DNA from 4 places in the Dactylosporangium sp. NPDC000555 genome. Region 4 is predicted to be linked to each of the others. Evidence: riboswitches for the same ligand, from Rfam matches in the RefSeq annotation. Region 4 holds a riboswitch; each other region holds the start of a gene.
What was found. A riboswitch is a leader RNA that binds a small molecule or an ion and turns the genes downstream of it on or off. The one in region 4 is predicted to bind cyclic di-AMP.

Region 1: another riboswitch for cyclic di-AMP. It lies ahead of ABT297_RS15860 (coiled-coil domain-containing protein); the one in region 4 lies ahead of ABT297_RS18290 (C39 family peptidase).
Region 2: another riboswitch for cyclic di-AMP. It lies ahead of ABT297_RS11740 (C39 family peptidase); the one in region 4 lies ahead of ABT297_RS18290 (C39 family peptidase).
Region 3: another riboswitch for cyclic di-AMP. It lies ahead of ABT297_RS26320 (hypothetical protein); the one in region 4 lies ahead of ABT297_RS18290 (C39 family peptidase).

The regions. Positions count from the first base shown of each region.
Region 1 covers NZ_JBEPDB010000021.1:40,631-44,937, reverse strand. The annotation lists gene ABT297_RS15870 (hypothetical protein) at 1-780, opposite strand, end outside; gene ABT297_RS15865 (SigE family RNA polymerase sigma factor) at 777-1,295, opposite strand; cyclic di-AMP (ydaO/yuaA leader) riboswitch at 1,521-1,667, shown strand; gene ABT297_RS15860 (coiled-coil domain-containing protein) at 1,677-2,699, shown strand; gene ABT297_RS15855 (App1 family protein phosphatidate phosphatase) at 2,755-3,819, opposite strand; gene ABT297_RS15850 (hypothetical protein) at 4,037-4,307, shown strand, end outside.
Region 2 covers NZ_JBEPDB010000013.1:137,134-141,440, reverse strand. The annotation lists gene ABT297_RS11750 (FMN-binding protein) at 1-233, opposite strand, end outside; gene ABT297_RS11745 (ferredoxin reductase family protein) at 260-1,651, opposite strand; gene ABT297_RS11740 (C39 family peptidase) at 1,635-2,324, opposite strand; cyclic di-AMP (ydaO/yuaA leader) riboswitch at 2,645-2,787, opposite strand; gene ABT297_RS11735 (C40 family peptidase) at 3,110-4,069, shown strand; gene ABT297_RS11730 (TetR/AcrR family transcriptional regulator) at 4,089-4,307, opposite strand, start outside.
Region 3 covers NZ_JBEPDB010000049.1:27,803-32,109, forward strand. The annotation lists gene icmF (fused isobutyryl-CoA mutase/GTPase IcmF) at 1-320, opposite strand, end outside; gene ABT297_RS26315 (MarR family winged helix-turn-helix transcriptional regulator) at 389-895, shown strand; cyclic di-AMP (ydaO/yuaA leader) riboswitch at 1,118-1,261, shown strand; gene ABT297_RS26320 (hypothetical protein) at 1,565-2,386, shown strand; gene ABT297_RS26325 (GlxA family transcriptional regulator) at 2,569-3,534, shown strand; gene gap (type I glyceraldehyde-3-phosphate dehydrogenase) at 3,651-4,307, shown strand, end outside.
Region 4 covers NZ_JBEPDB010000027.1:15,439-19,745, reverse strand. The annotation lists gene ABT297_RS18300 (L,D-transpeptidase) at 1-315, opposite strand, end outside; gene ABT297_RS18295 (hypothetical protein) at 435-1,532, opposite strand; cyclic di-AMP (ydaO/yuaA leader) riboswitch at 1,731-1,877, shown strand; gene ABT297_RS18290 (C39 family peptidase) at 1,907-2,785, shown strand; gene ABT297_RS18285 (transglycosylase domain-containing protein) at 2,846-4,307, opposite strand, start outside.

The DNA.
Region 1 (4,307 bases), on a different contig from region 4:
CGTCATGCCACACGAGTCCGCCTTGGTGCCGGCGGGTACCGACGGCAGGCGGAAGGGCACGGCGCAGCGGTACGTGCGGTCGACGCGCACGCTGTTCGCCACCGCGAGCGCCGCGGCCTCGTCGAGCTGGCCGTACACCTGCAGCCAGAGGCCGTTGGCGAGGCGCCAGCGCAGCGTGCCGTCGCCGGACCGGGAATCGTGCGCGAACGTGCCGGAGCGGCCGTTGACGACGACGGACCGCTGCGCTCCGGTGAGCGGCTCGAAGTCGGTGGTACCACGGGAAAGCCGGACGGTCAGCATCGACCCACCCTGGATCATCACCCACTCACCGTCGGCGGAAGTGTGGTACTGCACGACGGAGGCGGGGAACGGCAGGGCGTCCATGCCGAGATGCACCAGCCACGGGCGGCCGACCTGGGCAGGGTCGCTCAGCGCGCTCGGCGGCCCGTCGGCGGGCGGCAGGAGCGGCGGCGCCGTCATCTTCGGCGGCGCGGCGGCGGTCGTGGACTTCGCACTGGGCGCGGGCGACGGTGCGGCGATCGTCGCGGGTGGCGCCGCCGGCATGCCGTCCGCGGTGGTGGGCAGCAGCGCGGCGGTCAGAGCGATGGCGGTACCGGCGACGGCGACGGAGAACGCCGTACCCGCCACGATCGCCACCCGGCGGCGCCTGCGGTGGCGGATGCCGCCCGCCCTCGCCGCGGCCAGCAGCCGCTCCACGTGCACGTCGTCGTCGGCGACCCGCGCCAGCGCCTCGGTGACCACCCGGTCGAGTCCCGTCACGACTTCCCTCCGTTGAGGGTCAGGCCGACCGAGCCGGCGCCGGATTCTTCCTTCGCCAGCCGGGTGCGTAGCGTGTCCAGGGCGCGTTTCACCTGGCTGCGTACGGTCTCCCGGCTGCAGTTGAGCAGTGCCGCGATCGCCGCGTCGTCGAGGTCCTCGTAGTAGCGCAGTACCACGGCGGCACGCTGTTTCGGTGGCAGCGCGCGGATCAGCCGCCACGTCGCGTCGCGCTCGGCGGCCTCCGCGCCCAGGTCACGAAGGCCGGGCACATCCTGCGGCTCGGCCACCGCGACCTCCCGGTTGGACGCCAGCCGCCACCGGGAGATGGCGGCGTTGACGAGCATCCGGCGCAGGTACGGCTCCGGCGGGTCGGCCGTGATCCGATCCCAGCGCACGAACGCCCGGGCGAGCACCTCCTGCACAAGGTCCTCGCCCTGGTGCCGGTCGCCGGTGAGCAGGCGTCCCAGCCGCACCAGCGCGGCGCCGCGTTGCCGTACGTAGTCATCGAACTCCACGCGGAAGCCCTCCCGTCGCGCGTGCCATCATCGAACTGCACGCGGCGGCGAGCCCCGGCTGTTGCATCGCCGCACGTTCACCCGCTAGACCGTGATCTGGGTCACTATTGATCACCACGTACGAGGTTGCGGGCAGGTCCACACAAACCGCGCGGTGCGCGATTTCGGCGCCCTGGGTACAGTGACCCACGGTCACGTCCACGAGGGCACCGCCCCCGGTGCCGGGCGGGGCTGCCGCCTAATCGCCGCACCGTGGCGAGCCGGGGACCCACGGTAACGTTGGGGTGAATCCGCCCTTCCTCGGAAGGGTGGTAGGGGTCGTTCCGTCCCGAACCCGTCAGCTAACTCGGTCGGCGGCCGACGGAAGGAACAACGAACCAGATGTCACCGCGACATCCCTACCGGCGCACGTTCATCACGCTGCTGGCGGCGATCGTGCTCGGGGGGCTCGCCGTCACACCCGCCGCGGCCGAGCCCGGCGGCGACACCGGCGACGAGGGCTCCGGCGCCAACCCGACGCTCAACTCCGTCCTCGAGAACACGACCCGCAAGTGGTCCGAGGCCAATGAGCGGCTGAACGCCTCGATCAAGCGTCAGGGCGAGCTCAACGCGCAACTGCAGGCGACCGAGGCGCAGCTGGCGGTGATCCAGGATCATGTGGCCGCGATCGCCGCGGCGGCGTACCGCACCGGCCCCCTCACCACGTTCGCCGCCCTGATGGACGCGAAGACCCCGGACAGCTTCGCCGAGCGGGCCGGCTCCATCAACGAGATCGCCCACCACAACAACAACCTGCTGCACCAGGCCAAACAGCTGCGGGACGACCAGACCGCGCAGAAGAAGGCGCTCGACGGCGAGATCGCCACGCAGCAGGAGCAGAAGCGCATCATCGAGCAGCAGAAGAAGGACGCGGAGAAGGCGCTCGCGCAGGCCGGTGGGCCGAGCAGGGGCTTCATCACCGCCAACCTGCCGACCGCCGACCCGGTGCCGCGCAACGCCAACGGGTCGCTGCCCAAGGAGTCGTGCAGCGTCAAGGACCCCACGACCAGCGGCTGCCTCACGCCACGCACGCTGCACGCGATGCAGCAGGCGCAGAAGGACGGCTTCAAGCGGTTCGTGTCCTGCTACCGCCCGAGCGGGCCGTACGAGCACCCGAAGGGCCGCGCCTGCGACTTCTCGGTGCAGACCAAGCCCGGCTTCGGCGGGGTGGCCACCGGCGACGACTACACCTACGGAACCACCCTGGCGACGTACTTCGTGAAGAACGCCGACCGCCTCGGCGTCATGTACGTCATCTGGTTCAAACAGGTGTGGACGCCGACGGTCGGGTGGCACCACTACTCGGGCGTCGCCGGAGACCCCTCCAGCGACCATACGAACCACGTGCACCTCTCGATCCTGTAATCCTCACGTTCCCGGGCGGCCGGTCGACAGCGGAACGTCGACCGGCCACCGCGGCTCAGAGGATCTCCGTGTCGCGCAGGAGCCGCCACAGGCCGGCGCCGTCGGGGGCGCCCAGCCAACGCCGATCGTTGAGCGGGACCCGCTTGGAGCTGCCGGCCACCCCCGGGAACGCGCCGGCCAGCACCGCCTGGGTCGGCGAGAGGTGCCGGATCGCCACCGCGGCCACGCTGTCGGGGTGCTCGGCGGCGAACTCGGCGTAGATCTCCGGATCGTGCTGCCCGTCGTCACCGACCAGCAGCCAGCGGATGTCCGGGAACTCCTCGGCGAGGCGGGCCAGCGACGCCCGCTTGTGCGCCTGGCCGCTGCGGAAGAACCGGTCCGGCTGCGGGCCCCAGTCGGTCAGCAGCAGCGGCCCGGCCGGGTACAGGTGCCGGGAGAGGAACCGGGACAGCGTCGCGGCCACGTTCCAGGCGCCGGTCGACAGGTAGAAGACCGGCGCGCCCGGGTTGGCGTTGACCAGCCGCTCGTACAGCACCGCCATGCCCGGCACCGAGGCGCGGGCGTGCTCGTCGAGCACGAACGTGTTCCACGCGGCGAGCAGCGGGCGCGGCAGCGTGGTGACCATGACCGTGTCGTCGACGTCGGAGATGATGCCGAAGCGGGTGCCGGGGTCGATCATCCGGATCGGCGCCTCGACGGCGGCGCTGTTCTCGGTCTGCAGCGTGACGGACGCCCAGCCGGGCGCGAGGTCGGCCTCGACGACGACGTCGATGAACCCGCCGCGGTCGCAGCGCACCTCGCGGGTCTGGCCGCCGGCCTCGATGCGCACCAGGGCGTCGCTGACCGACACCGCGGTGAACGAGCGCCAGCCGCGCAGCTTCTTGAGCCGCTTGGCCGGCTTGGGGTCGATCCGGGCCAGCAGCACGCGGCCGAGCACCCGGACCCACCCGGGCCGCTCGGCGGTGGCGCAGGCGCCGTACCCGGTGTACGCGGTGACCGCGACCTTCCACCCGCGCCGGCGCAGCCGCCGCTCGAGGACGTTGTGGATCGCGTCCTCGATGCGGGCCGCGCGGTGCAGCGGCAAGGGCTCGCTGCTCGGCGTGTTCGGGATCAGCGACACGGCCCCACCCTGTCACAGCCCGCCAGGGACCGCACCCCGCCCGGGGATCAACCCTGGGTGACCACCACACGACGGTGGGATGAAACCGTCGCGAGCGACTCCGGCTTCGTGGCCGCCCGAGCCGGCCCAAACGTGAGTTGTTTTTCCTGATTGCCGCTGTTGCGCAACTTGTCCGCTCCACACTGGGTGCCAAAGCCGCACAACCTGGGAGGACAGCGTGGAACAGCACAAACTCACGATCGACATGAACGAGGCCACGGTCGGACAGCTGCGCGACCACCACTTCGCGTTGTTCGGGCTCCACGCGATCGCCACCTCGGCGAGCGGCGCGCCGACGATCTGGCTCTCCGCGCACTACCTCGACCGCCACCTCGAGCTGGCGTGGACCGAGACGTACTCGATGTTCACCGCACGGCACATGCCGCACGCGCCGAGCAGCAGGGTCGTCGTCACGCACAACTACCCGGCGCCGCTGGGCAGCGTGCTGA
Region 2 (4,307 bases), on a different contig from region 4:
CTGGGCGGGGGCGGCGCACCGCCGCCGGGATCGGCACTCGACGAAGGTGACGGTTGGTTGTCGTGGTCGGGCGCATCGCCATCCGACGGCTGCGCCACGACGCCCGGGGTGCCGGCGCCCGGCGCCGCGGCCGCGGGCACCGGGCGGGCCGGGCCCATGGTCGAGGTCCGGTAGTTGAACAGCAGGGCGATCACCGCGGCGGTGCCGGCGAACCACATCGTCAGTCTGCGCATGCGAAAACGGTCCCCTCCGAGTCGGGTTACCAGGCGAAGGGCTCGAGGTGGATGCGGTCGTCGGGCACGTGCGCGTGCCGGGCCGCGCGGACCACCGCGCGCATCCACGCGTCCGGGCCGCAGACGAACACGTCGTGGTGTCTGATGCCGGGCACAATGTCGCCCAGCGCTGTCGTTTCGCCGCCCCAGCCGGCCGGCAGCCACGAGCCGTCGTCGCCGCGCGGGCCGACCAGGTACAGCACCCGCACGCCGCGCGCGTCGGCCAGGCGATCCAGTTCGTCGCGGAACAGTACGTCGGGATCGGCCCGGGCACGGTAGAGCAGCGTCGCCTCGCCCGCGGCGTAGGGCAGCTCTTCCAGCAGCGCGCGCAACGGGGTGATGCCCACGCCGGAGGCGATCATCGTGAGGCAGCGGGCGGTGCGCCGCTCGGCGGTGAGCCGGCCGTACGGCCCCTCGATGAGCACCTTGGTTCCGGGCCGCAGTTCGGCCAGGGCCCGGCTGCCGTCGCCCAGGGCCTTCACGGTGATGCGCAGCCGGTCCGGGCCGGGCGCGGCCGACAGCGAGTACGGATGGGCGCGGCTCCAGCCCCGGCCGGTCAGGAAACGCCACTGGAAGAACTGACCGGCGCGGGCCGGCAGCCGCCGCAGGCCGCGACCGCGCAGATGGATCGAGTACACCCCGGGCGCCTCGGCGACGACCTTGTCGACTTCGAGCCGGTGCCGCAGCGTGCGCCAGGCGGGCAGCCCGAGCCGGAAGACGACGACCGCGCCGGCGCAGATGCCGTAGGCGCTCCACCAGTACAGCCGGGCGGCCGGCGAGGTGGTGAAGTCGGCCCCGGTCCACAGCTGGTGCGGCAGGGCCAGGCCCACGCCGAGGTAGGCGTACAGGTGCAGCAGGTGCCACGACTCGTAGCGCAGCCGACGCCGCGCCGCGCGGATCGAGGTGACGGTGACCAGGACCAGCGCGACGGCGCCGGCGGTCGCCAGCAACATCCCGGGGTAGCCGGTGAGCAGTTCCCACGCCTGGTGCGCCAATGACACGTGGAGGGTCCAGGTGTACCCGACGGTGATCAGCACGATGTGGGCGAGCATCAGGTTGAACGACGCGAACCCGATCAGCCGGTGCCAGCGGGTCAGCCGGTCCTGGCCGTAGGCGCGTTCGATGACCGGTACCCGCGCCATCAGCAGGACCTGGACGAGCAGCAGGTCGGCCGAGAGCAGGCCGGTCAGCCGGCCGATCGATGTGGCGCCGGCGGCCAGATCGCCGAGCCCGTGCAGTCCTCCCCCGGCCGCCCACATCGCGACGACGACCAGCATGCCGGACGCCAGGGCGGGTCCCAGGAGATCCCGCCACCACGATCGTGCACCGTTGCCGGCCGGTGATCGCAGACCGTGCCGGCGCTCAATACGAGTAGCCACGCTGGGAGATCCAATCGGCCAGCTTGGGGGTGCTCACCCAGTAGGTGCCGTCGCCGCTGGGGTTGGCCGGATCGGCGATCTTCACCGTGTTGCCGTCGTCCCGGTATCCGACGAGGGTGAGGTAGTGCCCGCCCTCGTAAGCGTGGACGACACCGGCGTCGTCGGTGAGATGCCCGGCGATGTTGGCGACAATGGCCCGGCCGCTGCCGATGGTGTTCACCACGTCCGCCTGGAGCTGAGCCGCCTGGGCCGAGGTTGCCGGGTAGGCCGGGATCTCTCTGGTCTGGTACACCGTCCTGCCGTGGCCGAGCACGCTGTTGAGCGCCCGGGTGGTGTCCAGAGCCGAATCCGTCCCGCTGGTGGTCGTGCCCAGCATGGCAGCCGCCTGGTCCTGGCTGATGGCGTGACCGGCCGCCGTGAGCGCGATCCGGGTCGCGGCCGGCCCGCAGTAGTAAAAGTTGGGCTGCAACTGGAACTCGTAGTCGAGGACCTTCGTCGACGGCGCCGGCGCGGGCGCGTCATCGGTGGGCTGGTCCGCACCCTGCTCCGCCGCCGGCTGTTGGGTCGTCAGCGCCGTGCCGGCCGAAGCGGCGCCGACGGACGGCGGATCGCCGAGCCGGCCGAGCACGATGCCGGCCGCGGCGGCCGCGGCGAGCAGGGCACACGAGATCACGGCGACGCGCGGCCAACATACACGTACAGGATTCATAGCGACTCTCCAAGGCTCCGGCCCGGGGCGGCAGCATCGGTCAACGCCAGGTGCGGGATCACGCACAGGACAGCGTGTACTGCCACGCCCGCAGCGTGCTGGGCGTGTGATGGCACAAGGCTTCAGCGGTGCTCGCGAGCGGCGGTCCGAAGGCCACACACGGCAGGGCAGCGGGCCGCCCGCCGCTCAGCGGAAACCGGCTACGCCGATCGGCGTGCAGCCGAGCAAGTCCGCGGCTGGCAAAGACGTCTGCGGTGGGGGTTGCGCCGGCTGTGCACAGGCATATCTCCTTACGCATCCGCCTACCGGGTTAGCTGACGGATTCGGGCGCGAAGGTCGCCCTACCACAGGCCATCGGCCCGCGGATTCACCCCAGACTTGCGGTGGGTCCCCGGCTCGTGCATGCACGACTCAGCGGGCCCGTCCCGGCGCCACCTGTTGTGAGCACGAACCGGGTCAGGCGAGCCAAGACGTTACTCAAGGCCACCAGCCCTGCCAATGCCCGCTACCTGGAAGAAGGTTGCGCAATCGATGAGTGCCATCTCCTATCGATCATAGGAAGCAGCCTTGTGCTCGATGGGGCCAGTGCGTAAGGTCGGCTGCGGCCCGGCGCCGGCGCCGATCACCTCCGGTCGGCGCGGACGTCTGGCGCCGCCGAGTCGAGGAGCCTGTTGCACGTGCCGCCACGCCGCCCGCGACGTGTCCCTGCCTTCCGCACCTCCGGCGCCCCGGCGATGCCGCCGAGCCGGATGCCGGCTCGTATCGTCGTCGCGGTCCTCGCCGCGATCGCGTTGCTGCTGGCCGGCACCGGGACCGCGCAGGCCGAGCCGACACCGGCGGAGCTGGAAAAGCAGATCGACGACATGTGGAACCAGCTCGAACCCACCATCGAGCAGTACAACCAGGTCCACTCCCAGCTCAAGGAGAACCGGGCCAAGGCCGCAGCCCTGCAGCAACAGCTGAAGCCGCTGGAGGCCCAGGTCGACGCCGCCATGGGCCGCGTCAGCGACATCGCCGTGCAGCAGTACAAGATCGGCCGGATCACCACGCTCGACGCGCTGCTGCGCGGCAACACCCCGACCGACCTGCTGGACCAGCTCGCAACGGTCAACGCGATCGCCCGCAACCAACACGCCGAGATCCAGGGCGTCGCCGCCGCCCGGGACAAGCTCGCCGGCGACAAGCACACCCTGGACACGCTCATCGCCCAGCAGACCACGCAGGACGCCGACCTCGCGGCGAAGAAGACCCAGATCGAGGGCAAGCTCACCGAGCTGCAGAAGCTGCGCCAGCAGGTGTACGGCAGCAGCGGCGCCACCGGCACCCTCAAGCCCGTCGCCTGCCCCGTCGACTACATCGGTGGCCCCGGCGGTACCGCGGCGAAGAAAGCCTGCGACCTCATCGGCAAGCCCTACGTCTGGGGCGCGACCGGCCCCAACGGCTACGACTGCTCCGGCCTCACCCTCACCGCCTGGGCCGCCGCCGGCGTCAAGCTGCGCCACTACACCAAATGGCAGTGGGACGACACCAAGGCCGTCGCGCGCGCCGACCTGCGCCCCGGCGACCTCGTGTTCTTCCACAGCGACCTGCACCACGTGGGCATCTACGTCGGCGGCGGCTGGATGGTCCACGCCCCGACCACAGGCGACTACGTGCGCATGGCCAAACTCGAAGGCCGGCCCATCACCGGATACCGCCGACCCGGCTGACCCACACAGCGTGCCGGCCTCAGCCGGCGTTGTCGATGAGGGCGGCGAGGCCGTCGAGGGTGCGTTCGAGGCCGAAGGTCCAGGCGCGGTCGGCCTGCCACGCGCTGCCCTGCGCTTCGCCGGCGGCGGAGCCGATGCGGGCGGCGCGGGGATAGGTGTGCGGGTCGAGGGCGCGGGCGAGCACGGGTAGGTTGGCGGCCCACCAGTCGGCGTCGCTCATCGCGGTGTCGGTCGCGGC
Region 3 (4,307 bases), on a different contig from region 4:
ATCTCCTCCGGCACGATCACGCCGCCGCCACCGCCGTAGACCCGCACGTGCCCGGCGCCGCGCTCGGCGAGCCGGTCGACGAGGTACTCGAAGTACTCGACGTGGCCGCCCTGGTACGACGAGATGGCCACGCCCTGCACGTCCTCCTGCACCGCCGCGGTGACGACCTCCTCGACGCTGCGGTCGTGCCCGAGATGAATCACCTCGGCGCCCTGGGCCTGCAGCAGCCGGCGCATGACGTTGATGGCTGCGTCATGGCCGTCGAAGAGGCTCGCCGCAGTGACGAAGCGGACGGGATTGGCCGGCACGTGGAGACTCATGGGCTAGATAGTAGGGTGTCCAACTATCTGACGTCCACACAGCCCGCCGGACCGCTATCATGACGTTCGTGTCGACCAACAGCGGCCTTCCCCTCGACCCCATCGCCGAGGCACGCCGGCTGTGGGCCGAGCACGGCTGGGCACACGCCGCCGACGGCATGGCCGCGGTCACGTCCCTCATGCGCGCCCACCAGATCGCGCTCGCCCGCGTCGAGGCGGTGCTCAAGCCCCACGGCGTGACCTTCGCCCGATACGAGGTGCTGATGCTGCTGCACTTCAGCCGCAAGGCCTCGCTGCCCATGGCCCTCATCGGCGAGCGGCTCCAGGTGCACCCGACCAGCGTCACCAACGCCGTCGACCGCCTCGAGGCCGCCGGGCTCGTGCGGCGCACCCCGCACCCGGCCGACCGCCGCTCGACGATCGTCGAACTGCTCGACGCGGGGCGCGAGCTCGCCGAGGCCGCGACGGCCGAGCTCAACGCCGAGGTCTTCGCCGCACCCTGGCTGTCACCGGCGACCGACGGCTCGCTCATCGAGGTGATCACGGAGCTGCGCCGCAACGCCGGCGACTTCTGAAGCGGCCGGGCGAGGACGCGGCCGTCGTCCCCGCCGCGCCGAATCCATCCGTCGCCCAGCCGGTACGGCACCCGCCACCAGGCAAAACGTTCGCGACACGCTGCAGAACGCCATGCCGCCACGCGCACCTTGTCAGTTCCCCTCAGGGGGTTCACCTACGTTTACGCAGCCGTTATGGTCATGACGTTCGCTGCGTCGGCTGTCACTGTGGAGGGTGACACCGCGGCGGACCCGCTGAGTCGTGCTCGCACGAACCGGGGAACCAAGCGTAACTGGGGTGAATCCGAGCGGCCACGCGCCGTGAGGTAGGGCGATCCTCCCGCCCGAATCCGTCAGCTAACCCGGTAGGCGGTATCGGAAGGAGCATCGCGTGCACACCCTCGCATGGCGTCACACCTCGACCCGCGGCCCCGCAGGCCGGCCGGCACAACAAGGGCATCGTCCGGTCCGGTAACCGTTCCCGGCGCGCGCACCGGCCGCACCGGCACACCAGGCACCCCACCTCAACCATCCCCTGTGGACGGTCGATGGCCCGTGCCCTGGGTCCGTGCCGGCCCGGACCACCGGCGCCGCGTCCGCAATCCAGCAGCAGCCGCGTTCTCACCACATCTGTCGAGGTTTTCGTGAAGCACCGCAAGCAACACCGCCCACCCGCCGTGAGGTCGTCCCATGCCGGCCGATGAGACCGAGCCGCGCCGGCGCGGCCTCCGTCACCTGCGACGCTACCGCCGCGGCCGCCACTCGGCGGCCCGCCCGAGGATCGGCCTGTACTCGGCCGGGGTCGTCGCGTTCGCGGCGATCGGTGTGCTGTTCCTGTCACCGGGCACCACACCGGACAACACCATGGCGCAGGCCGAAACCGCGTATCAGAACGACCCCGAGCGGGTGGCGGACGCCGAGAACCGCGCGTCCCGTCGCGACGCGCGCCGGGGCGACGAGCCCGGCCGGCAGCCGTCGTCCCCGGCCGGCACGCAACCGCAGCAGTCACCGGCACAGAACCCTCCGTCACCGGCGAAGAGCACGGCGGCGGCACCGCAGCCGGCCGCGTCGTCGCCGACGGTCCACGCTCCCATCGGCGGGCTGAACCAGACCGAGATGAACAACGCCGTCGCGATCATCCGGGCCGGGCAGCAACTGGACCTGCCGCACCGCGCCTTCGTGGTGGCGATCGCGACCGCCTTGCAGGAAAGCCATCTGCGCAACCTCGCGAACCCCAACGTGCCGGCCTCGCTCAACGTGCCCAACGAGGGCGTCGGGAACGACCACGACTCGGTCGGCCTGTTCCAGCAGCGGCCGAGCTGGGGCAGCGTCACCCAGCTGATGGATCCGGCCGAGTCCGCGCGCCGCTTCTACGCGGCGCTGATGAAGGTCTCCGGCTGGGAGCAGATGCCGGTCACCGTGGCGGCGCAGACGGTACAGGTGTCGGCGTTCCCGGACGCCTACGCCAAGTGGCAGACCCTCGCCGAGCAGATCGTGATCGCCGTCGCATAGTGCGAGCCGCCGGCTGCGGCGCCCGGCGGGGCGCCGCAGCCGCAGGCTCGGCGCGCTCTTCCTCCTCCCGGCCGCACGGAAGTTCCCCGCGGATGGCGGGAAACTTGCGGTACATGGCAATCTCGCCACTGTCGGCCCGCGGCCGGCGGTGCGAGGCTGCACGGGCGACGGAAGGGGGCGGGATGGCCGAGCGGAACCACCGCGTGGTCGTGCTGGTGCTCGACGGGGCGAAGCCGCTCGATGTGGGCATCCCGGCCCAGGTGTTCACCAACCGCCCGAGCATGCCCTACGCGGTGCACGTGTGCGGCGCCGCCCCGGGCCTCGTCGCCGGGGGCGACGGCCTCTCCTACCACGTGGCCGAGGGGCTCGACGCCTTCGCCGCCGCCGACACGATCTTCATCCCCGGCTACCGGCACCCCGACCGGGAGCACCCGCCCGCCGAGGTCGTCGCCGCCCTGCGCGCCGCGCACGGCCGAGGGGTGCGGCTCGCGGCCATCTCGACCGGCGCCTTCGCGCTCGCCGCGACCGGACTGCTCGACGGCAAGCGCGCGACGACGCACTGGCATTACACGCACGAGCTCGCCCGCCGGCACCCCGGGATCCGCGTCGACGAGGACGTGCTCTTCGTCGACGAGGGCGAGGTGCTCACGTCGGCCGGCGCCGCCAGCGGCATCGACCTCTGTCTGCACCTCGTGCGCCGCGACCACGGCGTGGCCCTCGCCAACCGCGTCGCCCGGCGCCTCGTCGCCGCGCCGTACCGCAGCGGCGGCCAGGTGCAGTACATTCCCCGCAGCGTGCCCGAGGCCGCCGGCGAGCACTTCGTCGCCACCCGCCAGTGGGCCCTCGAACGGCTCGGCGAGCCCCTCGCGCTGGGCGACCTCGCCCGTAACGCCAACGTCTCGGCGCGCACGTTCTCGCGCCGCTTCGTCGAGGAGACCGGTTACACGCCAACCCAGTGGATCCTCCGCGCCCGCGTCGACCGGGCCCGCGAGCTGCTCGAGCGCAGCGACCTCGGCGTCGAGCAGATCGCCGCCCAGGTCGGGCTCGGCACCGGCGCCAACCTGCGGCTGCACTTCCAGCGCATCCTCGGCACCTCGCCGAGCGAGTACCGGCGCACGTTCGCCCGGCCGGTGCCACGCGCGTCCTGACCGGATCGGGCCGGTGACGAGCCTGGCGCGATCCTTGCGCGGCCTGGCGCGGCACCGCCTGTCGGCGCGCGCGGCCGCGGACGAGCATCGAGGGCGAACGAAAGGACGCCATCAGGATGACCACCCGCATCGCCGTCAACGGATTCGGCCGCATCGGCCGCAGCGTGCTGCGCGCGCTCCTCGAGCGCGGCAGCGACCTCGACGTCGTCGCCGTCAACGACCTCGCCAGCCCCGAGACCCTCGCCCACCTGTTGCGCTACGACAGCACCCTCGGCCGGCTCGGCCGTCCCGTCCTGGTCGACGACGACGCGCTCGTCGTCGACGGCCGCCGCATCCGGGTGCTCGCCGAGCGGGAGCCCGCGAAGCTGCCGTGGGCCGAGCTCGGTGTCGAACTCGTACTGGAGGCGACCGGCCGGTTCACCGCCGCCGACGCGGCCCGCGCGCACCTGGACGCCGGCGCGAGGCGCGTGCTCGTGGGCGCCCCGTCGGCCGGCGCCGACGTCACGCTCGCCTACGGCGTCAACACCGGCGCGTACGACCCGGCCGCGCACACGATCGTCTCGAACGCCTCGTGCACGACGAACGCGCTCGCGCCGCTCGCCGCCGTGCTCGACGAGCTGGCCGGCATCGAGCACGGCTTCATGACGACCGTGCACGCCTACACCCAGGAGCAGAACCTGCAGGACGGCCCGCACCGCGACCTGCGCCGCGCCCGCGCCGCCGGTGTCAACATCGCGCCCACCACGACCGGCGCCGCCAAGGCGATCGGGCTC
Region 4 (4,307 bases):
GCGCAGTGCGGTGTCGGGCACCCAGGACGACCCGTCCGCCCGCGAAGCGCCGGAGATCTTCTGACCGGTCGCGTCGAGGAGGGACACGTCGGTGACCCGCCCGTCCTTGACCTTGGTGCCGATCTCGGCGCTGATCGGCACCGCGGCGTCGCCCGCCGCCGGCGTGAGGGAGAGTCCCACCGGCACCGTCGGTGGTGCGGTGGACTTCGTCGCCGTGTGTTTGCGATGCGACAAGAGGTCGCACCCGGACAGCGCCGGCTGTGCCGTCACCGCGAGGATGAGCAGCGCGGTGACGGACCGGCCTGGGCGCCTCATGTTCTCTGCCGTTGTCTGCACATGGGGGCATCGTCGTGCCGACCCGGGCGAGGCCGGGCCGGCAAACGAGTGACAACGGGTGCGATACCGGATCGTCGCCCGGCTTTAGTCGCCCGGCGTTACATGGTGGCGTCGGCGATCCGCGTCGCCAGCCCCTCCCACTTCGCGTAGGCGTTCGGGAAGGCCGAGCGCTGCACCATCTGCGCCGCGACCGTGACCGCGTAGTCGCCCCAGCCCGGGATCGCCAGCAGCGCCGCGTAGAACCGGCGGGCCGACTCGTGCGGGTTCATCAGCTCCTCGACCGTGCCCCAGTTCGGCCGCTGCTGGAACAGTCCGACCGAGTCGTAGTCGTATCCGACGCCCTCGTTCGGCTGGTGCAGTGACTGCGGCAGGTTGGGGTTGGCCAGGTTGCGCAGGTGGCTCTCCTGCAGGGCGGTGGCGAGCGCCACGACGACGGCGCGCTTGGGCAGGTTCTCCCGCTTGGCCACGTCGACGATCGCGACCGCGTTGTCCATCTCGGCCTGGCTCAGCCCGCCGACGGGCGCCAGCCTGGTCGGCGACGGCGCGGCCGCCGGTGGCGTGCCACCCTGGCCGGTGGCCTTCTTGCCGGTGGACCCCTGTCCGGTGGCCTTGGGGTCAGCGGCCTTCGGGGCAGCCTTCGGGTCGCCGGCCTTGGGGTCGGTGCCCTTCGAGCGTCCCGACGAGCGCCCCGCGCGCTCGTCGTCGCGCGGCGCCTCGGCCTGGGCCGCGCCGGCCTCCTCCTGTGCGTTCAGGCTCACGCCCGATGCGGCCGGAGGGTCCGAGGACGTCAGCGCCGGGGCCAGCCCGAACGCCGCCACGGCGACGATCGTCGCGGCCACGGCGGTGCGGCGCGCCCCCGCCGGCATGGCCGCGGCGAAGCGCCCGGGACCGGATGCGAGCAGGCGCGTGCGCCCGGCCGCATACGCGCGAGCGGACCCGGCGGCGAGCGTGCGGGCCGGCCCGGAGGCGAGCACACGAGCGGACCCGGCGGCGAGCGCCCGGGCCGGTCCGGAGGCGAGCACGCGTGCGGACCCGGAGGCGAGCACGCGTACCGGCCCGGACGCGAGCAGGCGCTCGGGTTCGGGCACGAGGTTGCGGAGGTATGCGGCATGACGGCCGCGGCGAGACCGCAGATGGCGCCGGCCGTGTTCGGCCACGTCGCTGAGCTGCGGGTTTTCGTCATCACCGGCGAGCATCCGGCGAGACTAGGACCGGTGTCGCGCGAGGGTGATTTTGGGGATGAGAAACGGCGCCAGGGCCGTGTGCGCCCGGTCGCCCGTCACGGCGGCGCCGCGCCCAGTGGCCGAATCGGCGGGGGGTGAAACGGCCTCTGACCGGCGTGTTTACGGTTTCCGAATCCGCTGTGGCCTCCGTTCACCCACTCGGGTGACCCCGCTGCGGATCCGCTGAGTCGTGCGCGCGCACGAGCCGGGGAACCATGCACCACCCGGGGTGAATCCGCGGGGCCCCACGGCCCCCGGAAGGGCGAGCTTCCCGTCCGAACCCGTCAGCTAACCCGGTAGGCGGCACCGGAAGGAGCTCGCGTGTTGCCCCACGAACCGAGGTACCCGTGACGTACCTCTACAAGCCTCGCCACTCGGGACGGACCTCCCCGCTTCGGCGCATCCGCGTCCTGGCCGCCGCGGCGGGCCTGGCCGCCGCGGCCGGCATCGGCGTCGCCGCCCTGCAGCAGTCCTCGACACCGGCCAGCGCCGCCGGCGCCCAGACCCTGACCGGCGCCGAATCCACGGTCACCGTCGACGGCGCCCCGGCCGCCCGCGAGCAGCAGCGCGACCAGGCGGTGCCCGGCGCGGCGAGCACACCCAAGGCGGGCGCGGCCAAGCCGACCGCCGCCGCACAGGCCGGCGCCGGGACCACCGCCGCGGCCACCACCACCGCGCCGCCGTCGCCGTCGGCGGCCACCACCACCGCACCCCCGCAGCAGAAGGAGCTCTCCTACCAGTTCGCCTGGCAGGAGAACTACTACTTCTGCGGCCCGGCCGCCACGCGCATCGCCCTCACCGCGCGGGGGATCTTCGCGTCGCAGTCCCAGGTCGCGCAGCACCTCGGCACCACCGTCAACGGCACCAACTCGGCCGACGACACCACCCGGGCGCTCAACTCGTACACCGGGACGTCCTTCTACAAGTCGCACTTCATCACCGGGCAGACGGCCACCCAGGCCGACGTCGACCAGCTCAAGGCATCGGTGCTCAACGCGATCAGCCACGGGTACGCGGTGGTCGCCAACATCGCCGGGTCCACGGTGGACGACGCCGGGCACGGCCACTCCTACCCCGGCGGGCACTACCTGACGATCGTCGGGTACCGCGACGGCGGCCAGACCGTGAAGATCGCGGATCCGGCCGACGCCCAGGGTGCCGGCTCGTACATGCTGTCCCTGGACAAGATGGCCGACTGGATCGCCCAGCGCGGCTACTCGGCCTGATCCCGGCCCTCCCCGATCCGGCGCGCCGTCCACCGCGGGCGGCGCGCCGGATCGGCCCCGTCAGCCCAGTGCGCGTGTCCGGCTCGGGGCCGGGAAGGCCTGCACCGGCTGGCCGTGCAGCGTCACCGCCATGGTCTGCGCCACGGCCCCGTTGACCGAGCTGGAGACCCCGCCGCCGACGTAGTCGTTCGGGTTGTCCACGTTCACCGCGATGCCGGCCGCCGCGAGCTGCGGCGTGAACCCCACGAACGTCTCGGTCGCGTTGTTCTCCGAGCTTCCCGTCTTGCCCGCGACCGGCCGCCCGCTCAGGATGCCGGACACGGCCTCGGCCGTGCCGCCGTCGCACCTGCCGTACGACGAGCCCTTGCCGACCGGGCACCGCGCCGCGTCGGTGGCCGCGGCCGCCACGTCGGGGTCGACCGCCTGCTTGCACTTCGGACCGGCGGCGTCGACCGCCCGGCCGTCCGGGTCCGTGATCGACAGCACCGGCAGCGGCTGGCAGTACAACCCGCCGGCGGCGACGGCCGCGTAGGCGTTGGCGAGGTCCAGCGGGGTGGTCAGGGCGGTACCGAGGGTGAACGAGCCCCAGCCTTCCGCCTTCGCCGCCAGCGAGATGTCCAGGTCGCCGCGGAACACGATGCCGAGCCGCTGCGCCATCTCCACCACGCGCTGCGCGCCGATGCGCTGCTCCAGCCACACGAAGTAGGTGTTGACCGAGCGGCCGAACCCGTTCCACATCGTGCGTGGGCCGTCCATCCAGCTCGGGCTGTCGTTGGCCGGGCACCAGTGCCCGCCGCAGCTGGCCGCGGCGCTGCCCGGCCAGTTGGTCACGATCCGGGCCGGCGCGTTGAACTGGGTGCTCAGCGGCAGGCCGGCCTCCAGCGCGGCGAGCATCGTGAACATCTTGAACGTCGAGCCGGCCTGGTAGCCGTCCACGCCGGAGCCGCCCGAGATGAGCTGATTGACGGTGTTGGGGTACTGCGGGTGCTCCGGCGGGTTGGCCACGAGGCTGAAGTGGCGGTTGACAGCCATCGCCAGCACCCGGCCGCTGCCGGGCTGGACCACGGCGAGCGGCACCGAACGCGCGCTGCCGTAGCCGTAGACGCCCAGCGACTGGGCGAGCGCGGTCGCCTGCACGTTCGGGTCCAGCGAGGTGACCACCGTGTAGCCGCCGGTGCGCAGCTTCTCGTCGCGGTCCATCGCCGTCACGCCGAACTCGGGCTGGCTGTTCCACCACTGGCGGAAGTAGTCGCAGAAGAAGCCCCAGTCGTTGTGCTCCCGCGCCACCGACGTGCAGTCGTTGGGCAGCCGGCGCTCGGTTAGCTTCAGCTGCGTGCCCTTCGCCGCGGTCGCCTCCGCCGGCGTGATCACGTGCATCTTCGCCATCGACTCGAGCGTGTACGCGCGCCGCTTCAGGGCCGTCTCGCGGTCGCCGGTGAGCGGGTTGTCCGCGTCCGGGGACTGCAGCAGGCCGGCCAGCGTCGCCGCCTCCGGGAGCGTGAGCTCGGCCGGGACCTTGCCG